Regions from separate parts of the Selenomonas sp. oral taxon 138 str. F0429 genome, predicted to be linked through region 1. Evidence: riboswitches for the same ligand, from Rfam matches in the RefSeq annotation. Region 1 holds a riboswitch; each other region holds the start of a gene.
What was found. A riboswitch is a leader RNA that binds a small molecule or an ion and turns the genes downstream of it on or off. The one in region 1 is predicted to bind molybdenum cofactor.
Positions count from the first base shown of each region.

Region 2: it holds a riboswitch for molybdenum cofactor, as region 1 does, so the genes downstream of both, HMPREF9163_RS12280 (TonB-dependent receptor) here and HMPREF9163_RS06165 (iron ABC transporter permease) in region 1, are expected to answer to the same signal.
Region 3: it holds a riboswitch for molybdenum cofactor, as region 1 does, so the genes downstream of both, HMPREF9163_RS05290 (hydrogenase small subunit) here and HMPREF9163_RS06165 (iron ABC transporter permease) in region 1, are expected to answer to the same signal.
Region 4: it holds a riboswitch for molybdenum cofactor, as region 1 does, so the genes downstream of both, modA (molybdate ABC transporter substrate-binding protein) here and HMPREF9163_RS06165 (iron ABC transporter permease) in region 1, are expected to answer to the same signal.

Region 1 covers NZ_KB290939.1:235,824-240,552, reverse strand. The annotation lists gene HMPREF9163_RS06180 (porin) at 1-512, opposite strand, end outside; gene HMPREF9163_RS06175 (ABC transporter substrate-binding protein) at 598-1,653, opposite strand; gene HMPREF9163_RS06170 (ABC transporter ATP-binding protein) at 1,870-2,655, opposite strand; gene HMPREF9163_RS06165 (iron ABC transporter permease) at 2,655-3,659, opposite strand; molybdenum cofactor riboswitch at 3,750-3,908, opposite strand; gene HMPREF9163_RS06160 (transmembrane domain-containing protein) at 4,063-4,729, shown strand, end outside.
Region 2 covers NZ_KB290929.1:25,197-29,925, reverse strand. The annotation lists gene HMPREF9163_RS00805 (Rossmann-like domain-containing protein) at 1-187, shown strand, start outside; gene HMPREF9163_RS12285 (TonB-dependent receptor) at 253-1,437, opposite strand; gene HMPREF9163_RS12280 (TonB-dependent receptor) at 1,451-2,251, opposite strand; molybdenum cofactor riboswitch at 2,340-2,491, opposite strand; gene tgt (tRNA guanosine(34) transglycosylase Tgt) at 2,655-3,776, shown strand; gene yajC (preprotein translocase subunit YajC) at 3,803-4,081, shown strand; gene HMPREF9163_RS00785 (5-formyltetrahydrofolate cyclo-ligase) at 4,081-4,698, shown strand.
Region 3 covers NZ_KB290939.1:44,435-49,163, reverse strand. The annotation lists gene HMPREF9163_RS05310 (ParB/RepB/Spo0J family partition protein) at 1-334, shown strand, start outside; gene HMPREF9163_RS05305 (DUF4446 family protein) at 372-893, shown strand; gene HMPREF9163_RS05300 (M23 family metallopeptidase) at 988-1,911, shown strand; gene HMPREF9163_RS05295 (hypothetical protein) at 1,924-2,715, shown strand; molybdenum cofactor riboswitch at 2,974-3,142, shown strand; gene HMPREF9163_RS05290 (hydrogenase small subunit) at 3,400-4,488, shown strand; gene HMPREF9163_RS05285 (nickel-dependent hydrogenase large subunit) at 4,485-4,729, shown strand, end outside.
Region 4 covers NZ_KB290930.1:159,762-164,490, reverse strand. The annotation lists gene HMPREF9163_RS02310 (sulfate/molybdate ABC transporter ATP-binding protein) at 1-1,015, opposite strand, end outside; gene modB (molybdate ABC transporter permease subunit) at 1,012-1,683, opposite strand; gene modA (molybdate ABC transporter substrate-binding protein) at 1,683-2,486, opposite strand; molybdenum cofactor riboswitch at 2,480-2,616, opposite strand; gene moaC (cyclic pyranopterin monophosphate synthase MoaC) at 2,636-3,118, opposite strand; gene HMPREF9163_RS02290 (molybdopterin-binding protein) at 3,424-4,452, shown strand; gene glp (gephyrin-like molybdotransferase Glp) at 4,534-4,729, shown strand, end outside.

The sequences.
Region 1 (4,729 bases):
TCCATCAGATGATAGCCCGTCAAACGTGCCGTCACCTTCCAGTTCTTGTTGACCTCTGCCGTCGGGAACACGCGGAACATCGCCATGTTCTGATTCGCGCGCGCCTTGCCATCATGACGATCACTCGTGTACTGATAGCGGAAGAAGCCCGTCCACTTCACCATGTCAGCGTTCTTTTCGAGCTTTGCGACGCGCACGCCGAGGTTGTTCAGCTCATCGGCGAACTCAGCGGCAAGACGGTCAACAAGAGCCTTGTCCGATGTAGACATATCCCCCTTTGCCATCGCCCTTGCCGTCATCTGCGCCATCTCATAGCGCGTGATGTTACGGTCACCACGGTACGTACCGTCACCGTATCCCTCGATGATACCGTCTGCCGCGAGCTGGGTCACAGCATCGTACGCCCAGTGGTCACGCGGAACGTCGCTGAACGGATTCGCCGCCGCAAACGTCGTCGATGCTGCACCAATCGTGAGTGCTGTGGCAAGAGCCGCGACAAGATTCTTCTTCATAAGATAAAACAGTCCTTTCCCTGCGGGATTCCCCGCTGTCCTAAAATATATCCCAACGCTGCTAAGACAACGCTGTCAAACAAACTTACTTTGCAGGTGCTTCGCCCTTGATGATGCGCTGTGCATCCGCCTCGCTCAGATCGTAGTGGAGGAAACGCTTGTAGAAGTCCACCGTCTCCTTCACGAGATCGACATCGGCAAAGAGCTTCGGCTGGATCGTCTGACCTGCCCAGAGCACCTGCAGTGCTGCCTCTGTGCTGTAACGCGCCCAATTGAACGTGCCAACGGGACTGCCGTAGAGTCGCCCGTTCTTCACTGCCTTAATGCCCGCCCATTGCGGATCGTTCTTGATCGCCTCGATCCCCTTCTGTGCCTGCGCACCGCCGATGATGATGATGTCGGGATCCGCCTTGAGGATCTCCTCAATCGTCGTATTAATCATGGAGCCCTTTTCGGCGATGGCGTTCTTCCCGCCACCGTAGCGGATCCACTCGTCAATGATCGTGTTCGTTCCGTCAACTTTGAGAAGATCATCACCGCCGACGATATTGAGCACCACAGGGCGCTCGGCATCGGGGATATCCTTCGTACGGTCATCGACAAATTTTGTCTTTTCATCCAGATAGGAGATGTACTTCTCCGCACGATTCGGGGCGTCACCGCCGAGCACATCCGCCGTGATGCGGACGGTCTTGTGCAGTCCATCATAGTCCGTGAAGCTGACACGAAGCGCAGGAATATTGTGCTTGCGCGCCATTTCAATCTGTCCCTTGTTGCTTGCGAGAACGACCTGCGGTTTCTCCTTCTCGACCTCCTCCCAGTTCACATCCGTGCCCTTGACCGGTGCGGAGATCTCCTTGATGCGAGGATAAACCTTGGCGAACCACGCGAGGCTCTGCACACTCTTCGTCGTCGTGACGAGCTTGTCCGCACCGCCGAGCATCAAGACCACCTGATTGTTCGCGTGCCAGAGGTCGGCAACACGCTCGACGTTCGCGGGAATCTCGACCGCCGTACCGTCCACATCTGTGACTGTGCGCGTCGCGTCCTGTTTGCCCTGCGCGGCGTTCTCCGTCCCGCAGCCCACAAGTGCTGCGACCATCATGACGAGAGCCAGCAGCGCGATGAGATTTTTCTTCATTGCATACATCCTTTCATCTGAAAAACCTGAAACTTTATTGTTAGCGTGTAATCCCCCGTAGCGAACCCTAGTGGAACAAGCGGGAAAAGCACACGTTCTGCCCCCTGCGGATTTTATTCGTTCAAGCGAAGCGCGTTTGGAATCCGCAGGTATTTAGGCAGATAAGTGTGCGACCGCTTGTGCAACGAGGCGTTCGCGAGGGGGATGCACGACATACTACAGACGAGGAATCACACAGACCGTACGCTGCACATTGTCGCTGTGGAAAAGGCTCAGCTTCGTCCCGTACAGCTCCTCCAGATGAGATGCCCGCACCTCATCCACGGATTCGTAAAAATCCATATGCGTGCCGAAACAGAGCGCGACGCGGCTGTTCAGGAGCAGTGCCTGCTCGGGCAGATGCGTTGTAAAGACGACACCGTAGCCCTTTGCACGCAAGCTGTCGATGGTCTGGAGAACGAGCACCTGATTGCGCACATCGAGTGCCGCCGTCGGCTCGTCCATAAGGATCAGCCTCGTATTTTGAAGCAGTGCGCGCCCGATGGCGACCAGCTGCCGCTGCCCGCCGCTGAGCTCCCTGCACTGGCGGTCGCGAATGTGCGCAATACCGAGCTCCTCGAGAATCGCATCCGTCTGCGCATAGTCCGCCTTGCTCGGCGCGGAGAACATCCCTGTGCGCACCGTCGCGCCGAAGGACACATAGTCACGCACCGTAAACGAACTCTCCGCGCTGATGATCTGCGGCACGAACGCGATCTCCCGCGCGCGCTCACGCGGCGACATCGCATAGATGTTCTGCCCGTTCGTATAGATGCGTCCCTGCGTCAGCTCCTGAAATCCCATCAGGCACGCGAGGAGCGTTGACTTGCCGACACCGTTGCGCCCGAGGAGCGCGAGCACCTCACCGCCCTTGATCGAAAACGAGATATGCTCGAAGATGTACGGCGCGTCCGCACGGTAGCGAAACGAACCGTCGTCGAGCCAAAGCATTGCGCGCTCCATCAGAAATACCTCCGCTGGCGATAGAGAATCCACGCAAAGAACGGTGTGCCGACAAAACCGCAGAGAATCCCGAGCGGCACCTCTGCCGAGGTCAGCGTGCGTGCGAGGAGATCGGCGAGCATCAGGAAGGACGCGGCGAGTACCGCCGTTGCGGGCAGGAGATGTGCGTGATTGCCGCCGACCAGCATTCGCGCCAGATGCGGCAGGATGAGACCGATCCAGCCAATCGTTCCGCTCAGGCACACCGCCGATGCTGTCAGCAGGGTCGCGAGTGCAATCACGGCAAGACGCTCGCGCTGCACATTCACGCCGAGGCTCGCCGCCTCCTGATCCGAGAGCGAAAGCACATTCATACGCCAGCGCATCGCAAGCAGCCCCGCGAGCGTGAAGACGATGATCGGCGTGACGTAGAGCAGATTGTCCCACGACACCTTTGCAAGGCTGCCGAGCTGCCAGTAGACAATATCCGCCAGCTCCGTATCGGGGTCGGCGAGGTACTTCAGCAGACCGATCACCGCCGCCATAAAGCCCGACACAATGATGCCACAGAGGACGAGCACGATGCGCGAGCGGCTCTGCACGAGCTTCGGCAGCATGAGTGTCATCGTCACCGCCGCGATGCCGCCGAGGAATGCCGCGACCGCCGTGCCGCCGAGCGTCAGATGCGCGAGAATCCCAAGGCACGCGCCCACGCTCGCGCCCTGCGAGACACCGAGCAGATCCGGCGAGACGAGATCGTTGCGGAAGACTCCCTGATACGCCGCACCCGACACCGCGAGCGCAACGCCGACGAGAATGTCCCCGAGCACGCGCGGCAGACGGATCACCATGACGACGTTATACATCGACGCATCCCATGTGACAGGGATTTCAATAAACTTCGATGCAAGAATCGCTGCCACCTGATCGAACGGGACATAGAACCGCCCGACCGAAAGTGAGAGAATGAAAAACAGCACGGCAAGTATACTTCCCGCCGTCATCATACGTGCATACTGCCCCATAAAACGCCTTTCCCGCAAATCCAGAATTTCCCAACAAAAAATGCCCGCCGGAAAAATCCAGCGAGCAATTACAGCGCACAAAAAGAGCGCAGTCCCCCTGCCGGTTTTCCTTTGCAATGCAGACAAATGTCTGCGGGCAGGGAAGGACGTTTCCATACCTTCCCCCGTGACCGCAATCCCAGAGCCGCAGTCAGGCTGACGCACCATAGCATATGCCACAGGTACGGCAGCTCGAAAAACATAAAAATAATATATATTTTTTATGAGTATAGCATGAGACACAAAATAATACAATGAAAAAAATCACGACATTGCCCCTGCCAATCGTCCGTCTTGCAAAAGCCGGCGTGCTCATGTAAAATATAATGGAATCGGTATCATTTGAATTTATAGGAGGTATCTTATGTTTCTGACACGATGCACACGCTCGATGCGCACCGTCCTCGCGGCAACGATGTTCGGCGTACTCGCACTCACGAGCGGCTGTTTCAGCGGCGATGTGAACGTCGTCATCAACGAGGACGGCAGCGCTGACCTCAAGACGACACTCGTCAGCGTGCCCATGCTCGCCGAAATTGTCGAGCAGAGCAAGGCGGCGACGACAGCGAAGAATCCTGACGCGCAGGTCACCCCCGTGACGAAGGAGAACATGTCGGGCTACGAGATTACGGAGCACTACGCCACGATCGACAAGCTCTCGGAAAATGACTTCTTCAAGGCGAACGAGGGCAAGAACACAGGCATCACCGCGAACAAGAGCCTGTTCTACACGGACTACAACTTCGACCTGCTCTTTGAGGGCAGCCAGAACGGCGGCGGCGCGGGTGCATTTGCAAGCAACATCACGTTCACCTATCAGATGAACCTGCCCGTCGCGCCCACGAGCTCGAACGCTGACCGCTCGGAGAACGATGGCAAGCAGCTCACATGGAACCTCGGCAAGACCCTCGTCACGGGCGAGTCGTCGAAGATCGAGGTCGCGTTCCGTCTCTGGAACAAGACGGCGATCATCGGCACGATCGTCTTGGTTATCATCCTGATCGGTGCAGGCGCGTTCTTCTTCCTCCGCC
Region 2 (4,729 bases), on a different contig from region 1:
TGCCGTGACTGTCCTCGTTGGTCCCTCCGTGCCCATGCATCCATGTCTTTTTGACTACGGTGCAAATGGGCTCTCGGGATTCACCGCAACCGATGCCGCGCTCGCTGCCGATCTCGTGCATTTCGGCTATGGAACCGACATCGCCAGCTGTGGAAAGATGGCGGACGTTCTTCCACATTTTGTCTGAATACAACATAACAGAGTTGCCGTACGTTCTCAAAGCGTACAGCAACTCTGTTTTATGTCGAGCGATTAGAACGTCATATCCACGCCGAGGAGGAAGTTTGCTCCTTCTGCCGGATGATAGAGCTTGTCCTGATAGTCTTTGTTGAAGATGTTGTTAATGCGCAGGAAGACACCGAGATCCGTCTGCGGCTCATACCGCAGATCGAGATCTGCCGTAAAGTAGCCGGAGCTGTTCGGATACTTTTCACCATTCGTCCATCCGTTCACAGCACGTCCGAGCAGGGTGGAGCGCCATTTGCCCTCGCGATAGGTCAGCCCGAGATTCATCATCTGATGGGGGATACCGGCAGCATCTGTCGTTTTCCCATTTGACTTGTCCTCCGCGCTCATCCATGTATAGTTGGCAAAGGCGGACAATTTCTGTGTGAATTTGTGCTGATAGCCAAGTTCTGCCCCGCGAATCTTGGTCTGATCGATATTATAAAACGGACCTCCTTTGACAAGGCGCACAATGCGATCCGTTACATCCGTATAGAATACGGCAAGATCGAGTTCTGCCTTGGGACTGAAACAATGCTTCCAGTCCAGCTCAAAATTGCGGTCGCGTTCCGGCTTCGGTACAGCCACATTGGCACGAATATTGGTAGCTGCTGACTTTGCTTGCACAAAGACATGCGTGCGTCCTGCCGAGAATCGCAGGGTATCCGCTTTCGTCAGATCATGCGTGATATTGAGGACAGGATCCGTTGCACGATCCGTACTCTTTACATTATTTGCATCCTGTGACAGGGACTCATGGCGCACGCCGAGCGTCATACGCGTCTTTGCGTCAAAGCTCCACGCATCTTCAAGGTAGAAGCTTGTGCGCTTATCCGTTCCCTCATCCCCTTTGGAGAGGTTGTTGGAATCCGTATGCCAGTCAATCTTGACGTACTTTGCCCCAAAACTCAGTTGGTGCTTGTCGCCAAGTGCGGTGGAAGCGTTCGCCTCAATGCCGTTTCCTGTGGAGAACCAGCCACTGCGATACCATTCCGGTCTGCGGGGATTGTTATAGTTTGGAAGAGCTCCGCCGTCGCTTGCCAAGAGATTGTGCACCCACAGATTATTCTCATCAATCAGATGATAGTATTTCACATCATACTGCCACCGATCATTGGGACGGCTTTCGTACTGGAGTGCAGTGTTGCTCTGTTTGAACCCCTTGTAATGCCAGTTGTTCGTTTTGTTCTTCTTTCTATATGACTTCTGCATAGCATCTGAAAGATCATCGACATTGATTGACCAGTTGATATCTGCAGTCAGTGTTTTTCCCGTTTGTGGATCGATACCGTTGGAGATCTCGCTTGTCCATATCGGAGTAATATCCGCTCAATATGAGAGAGGACTTGTCACTCGTTTTGAACTTAATCTTACCGTCAAAGTACAGCTTGTCGTTTTCCGCATTCGGCAGATAGCCGCCCGTATGACGCTTTGATGCATTCAGTGCATAGCTGATATTCTTGTCGCTGCCGCTATATCCGATGCGTGTATCATAGGTATGATGGGAGCCACCGGCGATACTCAGATGGAATTTCCCTGCACCCTTACCGTCCTTCGTTGTTATGAGGATGACGCCGCCCTTGTAGTCTGTGCCATACTGTACGGGTCCCGGTCCCTTGATGATCTCGACCTTTGCAATGCTGTCTGCCGGAATCGTCGAAAGATCAGCCGCTGCATTCGTAGCAATACCGTTGAGAGGAAACGCAGGGATGCCGTCAATATAGACTTTCGTCTGCCCGACCTCCGCGCCACGGATGCGCACCATCTTGCTGTTCTTGTCGGCAGGCGCCATATAAAGCCCCGGGATCTGCGAGAGGATGTCGGCAAGGTCGCGATAGCCGCGCTCCTTGATCTCCTGCTCCGTGATCGTGTTCGTTGTCACAAGGTACTTGTCAACGCCCTCTGCCTCGACTTTGACCGTGTCAGTCTCATATTCCGTGTCGGCGGCGTATGCCTGCGGCAGAAATGCAAATCCTGCCATGACGGCTGCCACGAGGGCGGTTTGGTACTTCCGTGTTCGCTTCATGAATACCTCTCCTTTTCTTCATCACACAAAAATAGACTGTTTCCCGTACGAAGCGCACGACAAACAGTCCCTGCATGACAAAGAAGCAGTCCGTTCCTGTCGTTTTCCTTTTCGATACGGGAAGGCTGTCGCATTTCTTTGACAACCCTGTGAGCAGAAGTGTTCAAAAGAACGCTTGCTCAGGCGAAATATCATAGGCAAACTGCCCTTAGATATTTTTGCTCGGAAAACAAATTTATTTAATTGCGGATTAATTCTATCAAATTGTATGTAATACTGTCAATCCTTATTTTCGATTGAAATCAATGAACTTCATCTTATCAGCGATTCCCATGGATTTGTGTTTTGAAAATCTCTCGCTTTTGTGTTATGATACAGGGTGTTTTGAGATGGGAGGGCATGAGTGGCAGCGATAACATATGAGCTGATTCGCAAAGACGAGACGACGGGCGCACGTGCGGGCGTGATTCACACGCCGCACGGGAGCTTTCCGACGCCCATCTTCATGCCCGTGGGCACGCAGGCGACGGTCAAGGGCGTATCGCCTGACGAACTGCGTGAGCTTGGTGCGGGCATCATCCTCAGCAACACCTATCATCTTTTTCTCCGCCCCGGCATGGAGCTCGTGCGCGAGGCGGGCGGGCTGCATCGGTTCATGCACTGGGACGGTGCAATCCTCACGGACAGCGGCGGCTTTCAGGTGTTCAGCCTTGGCGATCTCCGCAAGATCACGGAGGAGGGCGCGACATTTCGCTCGCACATCGACGGCTCGAAGAAGTTTCTGTCGCCCGAGGTATCGATGGAGGTGCAGAAAGCACTCGGCTCGGATATTGTCATGGCGTTCGACGAGTGTATCCCGTATCCTGCCGACCACACCTATGCAAAGGCATCGACGGAGCGCACGCAGCGGTGGCTCGTGCGCTGCCGTGACGCAATGGCGGATGCAGAGGGACAGGGGCTTTTTGGCATTGTGCAGGGCGGTATGTACCGCGACTTGCGTGCGTGGCACGCCGCTGAGGTAACGGCACTTGAACTGCCGGGCTATGCCATCGGAGGTCTGAGTGTCGGCGAGCCGCACGAGCTGATGGAGGAGATCCTCTCCTACACGGTGGAGCTCCTGCCGGAGCACAAGCCGCGCTACCTCATGGGTGTCGGCACGCCGGACTATCTTCTCACGGGCGTACGGCATGGAATCGATATGTTCGACTGCGTTTTCCCGACCCGTGTGGCGCGCAACGGTATGGCGATGACGTGGACGGGGCGGCTCGTGATGAAGAACGCCGTGCATACGCACGACCATACGGTGCTTGAGGAGGGATGCGGCTGCTATGCCTGCCGCAACGGCTATACACGGGCATACATCCGTCATCTCGTGCGTGCCGAGGAGATCTTTGGTCTGCGCCTCCTGACGCTGCACAATCTTTACTTCTTGCAGGAGTTCATGCGGCGTATGCGTGCGGCGATTATCGCGGGGACGTTCTCCGCATTTTATCACGATTTTATGAATCACTATCATAAAAAATAAGGTTATTAAATGAAGGAGTTGTATTTATGGATGCAGAAATGATGGCACAGCTGAGCTCGTGGGGGCCCATTATCATATTGGTGCTCTTCTTTTATTTTCTTCTCTATCGTCCGCAAAAGCAGGCGCAGAAGAAACGTGATGCGATGCTTGCCGCGCTGAAAGTTGGCGATGAGATTATCACGCTCGGCGGGATGCATGGCAAGATCACGGCACTTGATGATAAAAGCGTGACGCTGCGTGTGGCAGACGGCGTGAACATCGTCTTTGAACGCTCGGCAATCAGTGCTGTGAATACGCCCGAGTGATGCGGTGCGTGGCAGATGAGATTTTAGCGGAACAAAAGAGCATACTGCGGCGGGAAATGCTTGCCCGTCGCCGTGTATTTTCGGCTGAGGAGCGCAAAGAGGCGAGCCGCAGAATATGTGCGCGCGTGGCACAGCTGTCCGTGTTGAAGGCAGCGCAAACCATTATGCTCTACGCCTCCATGGCAGAGGAGATTGACCTGGTTCCGTTTATGGAGATCCTGCTCGCGGACGGGCGGCGTATCGTCCTGCCTGAGATCACGGGCAGGGGGACGATGGAGGCGCGGGAGCTGCCCTCGATGGATGCGCTGACGGACGGTGTTTTCGGTATAGCAACACCGGATCCCACGCGCGGCAGCATTGTCCCCCCCGAGGAGATTGATGTTATCATTGTCCCGGGAGCGGCATTTTCTTCGGACGGCGGACGTTTGGGGCTGGGCGGTGGTTACTATGACCGTTTCCTGCCGCGTGCGGGAAATGCAGTGCGGGTTGTGCTCGCCTTTGATTTTCAGATTGTTCCTGCTGTACCGATGGGTGTGCAGGACGCCCGCGTCGATGTCATTTTGACCGAGCGGCGCATGATTTCCTGCAATGGATACTACCTTGAGGAAGAGGTGTGAGGACTGTTGAGACAACATAGTCTGTTAAAGC
Region 3 (4,729 bases), 190 kb from region 1:
CCAGGAGCATGAGCTCTCCGCGCGCGGGGCAGAGGCACTTGTGAAGCGTCTCATCAAAGATCCGAACGCACTCAAGAAGACGGCGCAGCCCGTCACAAAGCGCACCCCGGATATCTTCGTGCGCGAGGCGGAGGAGCGCCTGACACGCAGCCTTGGGACGAAAGTCCGCATACAGGAGGGGCGTGAGCAGGGCAAGGGACGCCTCGAGATCAGCTATTTCTCCGCAGATGATCTTGAGCGTCTGCTGGGACTGCTCACCGGCGCAGACGGCGCGGCAAAGGAGGACAAGCGGGCGGCGCTGCGCGCCATCTCCACACAGAAATTTACCGTGTGAACATGCCGAGAAATGTAGGAAAGAAGGGAAGAAAGCATTGTTTCTGAACAATCTCGTCAACTATATTGCATCGCATGAGACGACGCTCCTGCTCGCCTCCATGCTGCTGATTTTGGTCTTATTGATACTGGTCATCTACACGATGGTGCGCCTCTCGACGATGAACAGCCGCTATCGTGCGATGATGCGCGGCTCGGAGACGGAGGATCTCGAGAGCATGTTGATCCAGCACGTTCATGAGGTGGAGAAGGTCTCTGCGACGAACGCGCGCATCCTCGAGGAAAATGAACTCATTCGCCAGTTCATCCGCAAGGCGCTCGTGCGCGTTGCTTCCGTGCGCTTTCGCGCATTCGAGGATATGGGTGGCGATCTGAGCTACTCCGTCGCCATGCTCGACGCGAACAACGACGGCGTGATCTTCTCGAGCATCTTCGCACGTGCGGACTCGCGCAGCTACATCAAGCCAATCAAGAACGGTTCCTCGGAGTATTCGCTTACGGACGAGGAAAAGGGCGTGCTGAAAGAGGCAATGTCTCAGCCCCTGCCGATTCAGTATTGAGACTCATATTAAACCTGCTGACACTCAGCAGGTTTTCATTTTTTTCGGCTAGGATAGGAGGGCGAAATACGGATGACATATAGAGGAGAAAAATTTGAACGAAGAAGAGAAAAAGCGCTATAAAATCCAATTCATCGACAATGAGGAAGACGTAACACGCACAGTGAAGCTCTCCCTCAGCTCCCTGCGCATGATTGCCGTCGGAGCCGGGGCAGCGGTCGCCGTCCTCGCAGCGGCATCCGTGCTCTCTGTCTACACCCTTATGAACGGACAGGCGCATGAGGCGGAGACGGCACAGCTGCGCGAGGCAAACCGTATACAGCAGGAGCAGATCCTGCAGGTGTCGAAAAAGGCGGCCGCGCTCCAGCAGGATCTCGACACGCTCCATCGCTCCGAGGATGGTCTGCGTGCGCTCATTGGTGCGCCGCCTGCCGAAGCGGACGAGGTGACACCCGTACAGGAGGCGGCAGAGGCACCCACGGGCGGCGCACCGCATGACCTGACAACGGCAGAGCTCGGTGAGGCGCTCGAGATGATCGAGACACGCATGGCAGCACGCCGCTCCTCGCTCGATCTGCTTGCGCAGACGATGCGTGCGAACTTCCCGGGTGCAGCCGCCTACACCTCGGACGATGCGGCACATACTGTGCCGTCGATCTGGCCGACATCGGGCTATGTCAGCTCGCCCTACGGACTGCGCTGGAACGGGACGGAGTTCCATCAGGGCATCGATATCGCCGCTGAGACGGGCACGCCCATCGTTGCGACGGCAGACGGCGTTGTGACATCAGCGGGATGGAACGGCAGCGGCTATGGCAACATGGTCGATGTCGACCACGGCGGCGGGATCGTGACGCGCTATGGGCACGCCTCCGCTGTTGCCGTGACGGTTGGTCAGGAGGTACGGCGCGGGCAGGTGATCGCCTACGTCGGCTCCACGGGCTACTCCACGGGCCCGCATCTCCACTACGAGGTACGCGTCAATGGTCAGCCCGTCAACCCCGCAGGGTATCTATAAGGAAGGAACACAATGAAAGCGATTTATTTCCTGCTTGCCGCAGGCATTTTCCTCCTCCCCGCGTACGGGGAGAGCGCGGAGAAGAAGGACATCCATGCGGTGATGACGGCGGCGGAGTCGGAGGACACCGCGTCGGATGCGTCTGCAGACACGGCAAAAGCGCCCAAAAAGGGGGAGTCTGCCCTCGATGAGGAGATGGACGATCTCGGCGATGAATCTCTCGACGAGCGCGATGAGAACGGCAAGATCATCCCCATGCCCTATGACGGCGAGACGACCGCAAAGGACGCGTCCGCCGAAAAGGCTAAGGACGAAGCCCCGCAGGAGGCGATTGGGTACGGCTACGGTACGGATGAGGGACGCTCCTCCGCCTATGATGCCGCTGCCTACGGTGACCTCACTGCAATCATGCCCGTCAGCCTTGCGGGCGGCGACTGGGGCTTCATCGAGGGGGATGAGCGGCGTGGCTGGTTCTTCGACCGCTCGATGATGGCGAAGAACACGGACGGCACGATCTCCTACTGGCAGCTCATCCTCTACAATGACCTCGGACGGGCACAGTTCGTTGAAGCAATGCACGATGCGGAATATGACAAGCTGGCGTATACACTGCAGCGCCGCGTGCTGGATCTCAAAAAGAACACAATCCGCACCTATGAGATCATCGCCTATGACGGCGAAAACACGGTCATCACGGACGGCGATCGCGACGGTCATGCTGCCGAGATCCGCCCGAACACCATGGCGGAGAAGGAGCGCGATGCCGTAAAGAAGGCGGCGAAGAAGCTGAAATACAAGAAATAAATCCAAGGCATTGTGAGAATAAAGGAAGCGCTGATACAATGAAGTCCGTCAGATTGGTGCAGAATTTTTGTCCTGCCAAGGAAACAAACCGGACGCATAGCGGGGGCTATGTGGAGGATTTGTTGACACAGGCAGGGCGAAAAGGATGTGCCAAAATGGCGGTGCTGAATGTATCAGTGCTTTCTTATGTCGCATATTGACAGTGCAGGCGATTCCTGTTAGAATTAACCTGCAATTAAATATGCGGGAGGGCGTCGCATCCCTCCACGTTTCCGAGCAAAAATATCTAAGGGCTGAGCAGAGCCTATGATATTGCGCCTGCGCTGAGCAGTCTATGCGAACGCGCACAGGGTTCACGCAGAAATGCGCGGGCCTTCCCCTTGGAGGCTCGCGCCTCCCCTTGAAAAGGAAGCGACAGAATTGCCTCATTACAGAGCGTTGTACACTGTTTTTTCGGCGTGCGTTCCTACCCATCGAATTTTGAAGGCTGTTCGTCGTACCTTTGGTGCGGGGGGCAGCCTTTTTAGGTACAGAAATCGAACATAAAATTAGTTCCTAGAATAGCGAAAACAGTGTTTCTTTTTCGCCCTTCAGGATGTATAATAATAAATATTTTCTATGATTAGTATTGGTTCTTAATAAAGCGCCCAAAAGGACGCCTGTGTATTTGTTAGGAGGATTCATGTGAGTAAGAGGGAGAGCTTGTGGGAGTCCTATCTCGCGAAGGGCATGAGTCGGCGCAGCTTCTTGAAGGGCTGCGTGACGCTCACCTCGCTGATGGGACTCAGCACGGACATGATGACGAAGGTCGTCGAGGCGGCAGAGACGAAGCCGCTGCCGGTCGTGATCTGGATTCACGGGCACGAGTGCACGGGCTGCGATGAGTCCTTCATCCGCTCGGGTGCGCCGCTCGCATCCGATCTCGTCCTGAACAGCATCGCGCTCGAGTACACGCACGTCCTCAGTGCGGGCTGCGGCGAGCCGTTCGAGGAGCATCTCGAGGCGACGATGAAAAAGTACTACGGCGAGTACATCCTCGCGGTCGAGGGCGCGGTCGCAACGGGCGATCATGCCTACACCTGCATGTCGGGCGGGCATCCCTTCGAGGAGACGCTGAAGCGTGTCGCGGCGGGCGCAAAGGCGGTCATCGCCTACGGCACGTGCGCGACGGCGGGCGGCATTCAGGCGGCGGCGCCGAATCCGACGGAGTCCAAGGGCATCCGTGCCTTCATCGGCGCGAAGCCGTATATTGCCGTGCCCGGCTGTCCGCCGATCGCCGAGGTCATGACGGGCGTCGTCATGCACGTCGCGCTCTTCGGCACGCTGCCCCCGCTTGACGCGGAGGGGCGTCCGCGCCAGTTTTACGGCAACCGCATCCACGATACCTGCTATCGCCGTCCCTTCTTCGATGCTGGCATGTTTGCCGACCGCTTCGACGATGCGGGTGCAAAGGCGGGCTGGTGCCTCTATCATCTCGGGTGCAGAGGCCCTGAGACCTACAACTCCTGCGGCAATCTGCGCTGGTATCAGGGGATGTCCTATCCAATCCAGTCCGGCGCACCCTGTATCGGCTGCAGCAATGCAAACTTCTGGGACGATGCGCCCTTCTCGCGGCGTCTGCCTGAGTACGACGGCATCGATGTCGACATGGTCGGCGCAGGCCTTGCCGTCGCGACGGCAGTCGGCGTTGCGGCGCATGCGGGCGCGAGCCTTGTGCAGAAGAAATGCCATGAGAAGCAGCTCGAAAAAGAGGGAAAGCAGGTGCATGAATGAAACACGTAGTTGTCGATCCGATTACCCGCATTGAGGGGCATCTGCGCGTCGAGATCCAAGTCGATGAGGCAACGGGCAAGGTTACGGACGCCATTTCCTCCGGTACGGCATGGCGCGGGCTTGAGCTCGTCATGAACGACCGTGATCCGCGCGATGCGTGGGCATACATTCAGCGCATCTGCGGCGTCTGCACGTCGTCCCATGCGCTGGGCTGTCTGCGTGCCGTGGAGGACGCATTCGG
Region 4 (4,729 bases), on a different contig from region 1:
GGAAGTTGAAATGCAATGTATCGCCGATGCCGGCTTCGTGTGCGTGCCACGTTGCTTTGTCGATTTCCCAGCGGATGGGCATCGCTCCATCGGCGAAGCGCAGCATGACGATGTAGGTAAAGGTGCTCTCGATGACCTCGGCGATGCGTGCAGGGAGTGCATCCGCATCGCTTTCCGATGCCAGTACGAGATAGTGTGCGCGGACGGCGATGTGGCGCACGTTCGTCGTCGCGTCGGCGACGCGGAGCGTGATGCCCCAGTCGGTCGCCGTGACGTGCGTTTCGTCCACGCGGCGGGCGGCAGAGATGTTCTTGCAGCCCGTGAGCGTGGTCGCGGCACATGTGCCCGGATTCCGAAAGAGTTCGTGCTTGTCCATCGGCGTCGTAAGGTGTCCGCGATCGACGGTTGCAATTTCCTGCGCGATGCGGAACGCCTCATCGCGGTCATGCGTGACGAGGATTGCTGAGATGTCCTGCATGGCGAGGATCTCGCGCAGGGCGATCTCGATCTGCCACTTTAGGTGCGTATCGAGCGCGGAGAGCGGCTCGTCGAGGAGCAGCACGTCCGCGCCGCGTGCGAGGATACGTGCAAAGGCGACGCGCTGCTGCTGTCCGCCCGAGAGCTCTGCCGGATAGGCGTTTTCGAGCCCTTCCAGCGAGAACCGTGCGACGTTCTCTTTGAAGATACGCTCCTTTTCCTCACGCGTGCCGTCCAACGCGAAGATGATGTTCTCGCGTACGGTCATGTTCGGAAAGAGGGCGTAGTTCTGAAAGAGGTAGCCGACGTTCCGCGCCTGCGGCGGGAGATTGATGCCCTTTTCACTGTCAAAGAGGATGCGCTCGTTCAGGACAATCTGTCCGCGATCGGGACGCTCGAGCCCCGCGATGCACTTAAGCGTCATGCTCTTGCCGCTGCCCGATGCGCCGAGAAGTGCGAGCGTTGTGTCTGTCAGCGTAAAGTTTGCCGCAAGCGTGAAGTCGCGCAGGCGCTTTTCGATGTTGACGACGAGCTTCATTCACGCACCTCCCGTTTGAGGTACAGGTTCATCGCTCCGATAAAGAAGAGCGAGAAGAGGGAGATGATGATCGCCCAGCGAAAGGCGAGGTCGTAGTCGTTCGCCTGCACAGCCGCATAGATAGCGGTGGACATGGTCTGCGTACGCCCCGGAATATTGCCCGCGAACATGATGGTCGCGCCGAACTCGCCGAGCGCACGGGCAAATGAGAGGACGAGCCCCGCGAGGATGCCGTGCCGTGCATTCGGCAGAATGATACGCCAGAAGATGCGCCAGTTGCTGACGCTGAGGGTCTGTGCCGCATGGACCATATTGCGGTCGATCGCCTCGAATGTGCCGCGTGCCGTGCGGTACATGAGCGGGAGGCTCACGATGACCGCTGCGATGACCGCCGCACGCCAGGTAAAGACGAGCGGCAGGTCGATGGAGAGCAGGGCGCTCCCGATGGCACTGCGCTTCCCGAGAAAGTAGAGGAGGAAGAATCCGACGACGGTCGGCGGCAGGACGAGCGGCAGGGTAATCACGGCGTCGGCGATCGTGCCCGCGAGGCGGCTACGGATCTGCAGGACACCATAGGCAAGAGCGATGCCGACGAAGAAGGTGATGACCGTCGCAAGACCCGCAACCTCCAGTGAGATGATGAGTGGGGATAGTGTTTCGTCTGCCATTACTTCACTTTGAAGCCGTATTTCTCAAAGACTTTCTTTGCGGCATCGGTCTGAAGGAACGCGAGGAAGTCCTTTGCCTCCTTCATGTTCTTCGCATCCTTGAGGACGGCAGCGGGGTAGACGATGGGCTTGTGCGTATCGGCAGGGGCAACGGCGGTGACCTTCACCTTGTCCGAGACAGCTGCGTCCGTCGCGTAGACGACGCCACAGTCCGCATCGCCCGTCTCGACCCACGCGAGCACCTGACGGACATCCGAGCCGTAGACGGCGCGTGCCTTCACATCGTCGAGGATGCCGAGCTTCGTAAAGACTTCCTCACTGTACTGTCCGACGGGCACGCCCTTCGGCTCACCGAGTGCGATGTGTGCGACCTGCGGGTCAAGCACTGCCTTGAAGTCGGGCAGGTTCAGCTTGCTGTCCTTCGCCGTGATGAGAACCACGTCGTTGATGAGGAGATCGACGCGCGTGCCGTCTGCAAGCAGCTTCTTCTCATCGAGCGCATTCATCTGCTTCTGTGCGGCAGAGACGAAGACATCGGCAGCTCCGCCGTTCTCAATCGCCTGCTGAAGCGCACCGCTGCTGCCGAAGTTGAAGACGAGCTTCGTATTTCCGTGCTCCTTCTCATACATGCCGCTGAGTTCCTTCATCGCGTCCGTGAGGCTCGCTGCCGCAGAGACCTGCAACTCGACGGGACCCTCCTTCGGCGTGTCCATCTTGTTCGCACTGTCGCCGCCGCCAACGCAGCCGGCGGTAAAGAGTGCCATGGCGGTGAGACCCGCCGTAAGTAAGTTCCTGAGTTTCATGATTGTATTCTCCTTTACGAAATAGAGTAGGCACGACCGTTTCCAAGTCGTACCCCGTGACGGAATCCGTCAGGCAAGGCATCGTAGCAAATTTGCCTTAGATAATCCTTGCTCGGAGTGTGTGTTGGAAAAGCTGACCTTTCCCCGAATCAGCGGACAAATGTGCCGCTCTTGCCGCCGGACTTGCGCTCGAGATGAATGTCTCCGATCTCCATGCGCTTGTCAATTGCCTTGCACATATCGTAGATTGTGAGGAGTGCAACGCTCACAGCGTGCAGTGCCTCCATCTCGACCCCCGTCTCGCCTGTGACCTTTACAGTCGCAGTCGCACGTACGGCGCGGCGCGGAATCTCCTCAAGCGCGAAGTCGAGCGTGCATTTGGCGAGCGGCAGCGGGTGGCAGAGCGGGATGGTGTCCGACGTGCGCTTTGCCGCCATGATCCCTGCGATGCGTGCAACGCCGAGTACATCACCCTTCGCCGCAGTGCCTCCCTCGATGGCGGCATAGACCGCATCGCTCACATAGATGCGTCCGCTTGCAATCGCCTCGCGGTGCGACTTCTCCTTGCCGCTGACATCCACCATGATCGCGGCGCCGCCCTCATCGAAGTGCGTCAGTCCTGCGTTCGGCATGTGTATTCCTCCTTTCTGACCGAATGTTTTAATCATAGCGTAACTCGCATTGAAAATCAATCGTTTGCGCGCAATCTTCTGTTACAGAAAAGAGGGACAAAGGGCGCAAAAAACCTTTCTCATTTACGAAAAATCATAGAGAAAATTTATTTTATGTGTTATAATCAATAAGAAGAATATATAAATGAGAATGGTTTTTAAGTAGAGATTAGTTTGTCGCGAAGACCGTTCGAGTTTGATCACAAATGTGTATTGTATACAGTATGTTTTCGTAAATACATACCGATGGAGCGGGGAGAAAAGCGATGAGGGAGGTTCGTGTTCAGGATGCCGTGGGGATGATCCTCTGCCACGACATCACGGAGATTGTGCGCGGAGAGCGCAAGGGCGCGCGGTTTCGCAAGGGCGATGTGATTCGCACCGAGGATGTCGAGGTGCTGCTGCGGCTCGGTAAGGAGCATATTTACGTCTGGGAAGATGACGAAAATATGCTGCACGAGAACGATGCGGCGGCGATTCTGCGAGATCTTTGCCAAAGTGAATACATGACGGCGAGCGAGCCGAAGGAAGGTAAGATTGAGCTGACATCGACGGTCGCGGGCGTGTTCGAGGTAAATGAGGATGCGCTCGACGCTGTGAACGACATCACGGACGTGATGATTGCGACGATCGCACAGCACTTCCCCGTCAAGGCGGGCACGAAGCTCGCAGGGATGCGCGTCATTCCGCTCGTCATTGCAAAGGATATTATGGAAACGGTGCGCAAAACGGCGGGCACGGAGCCCCTGCTGCGCATTTTGCCATACAGAAAAATGAAGGTCGGCGTTGTGACGACGGGCTCTGAGGTCTTTCACGGACGCATCAAGGACACCTTTACGCCCGTCATTGACAGCAAACTGCGCGCGTTTGGACTGCAGGTAGACGAGCACCGTCTCTCAGATGATGGGACGGAGCATACGCGTGCGGCGATTGAGGAACTGCTTACTCTCGGCATGGACATGGTACTCTGTACAGGTGGCATGAGCGTCGATCCCGACGATCGCACGCCCGCCGCGATTCGTGCGACGGGGGCACGCGTGGTGACGTACGGCGCACCCGTGCTGCCGGGTGCGATGTTCCTGCTTGCTTACTACGAGAAGGACGGGCGCAGTGTACCGATCATGGGGCTGCCGGGCTGCGTCATGTACTCGCCCGCAACGATCTTTGATATCATTATGCCGCGCGTGATTGCGGGCAGTGAGTGGACGAGGCGCGAAATCACGCGCCTCGGCATCGGTGGACTCTGCATGGAGTGCAAGGTGTGCCACTATCCCGTGTGTCCGTTCGGAAAGTGAAATGTAATATTTCGCACAGACATAGAGACGAATATTTTGTATAAAGATATGTGTATGAACATCAAGGAGGGGACGGCTACGATGCAGGACATCGAACTCGAACAGGCAGTAGAGGTGCTGCTTGCACATGCGACACCGGTTGCGGAAACGGAACGCGTTCCCCTGCTGGATGCTGTGGGACGTGTCGCGGCGGAGGATGTGCGTGCGGGGTTTGACAACCCGCCGTTCGACCGTTCGCCGCTCGACGGCTATACCTTTGCAGCATCGAGTACGCGCA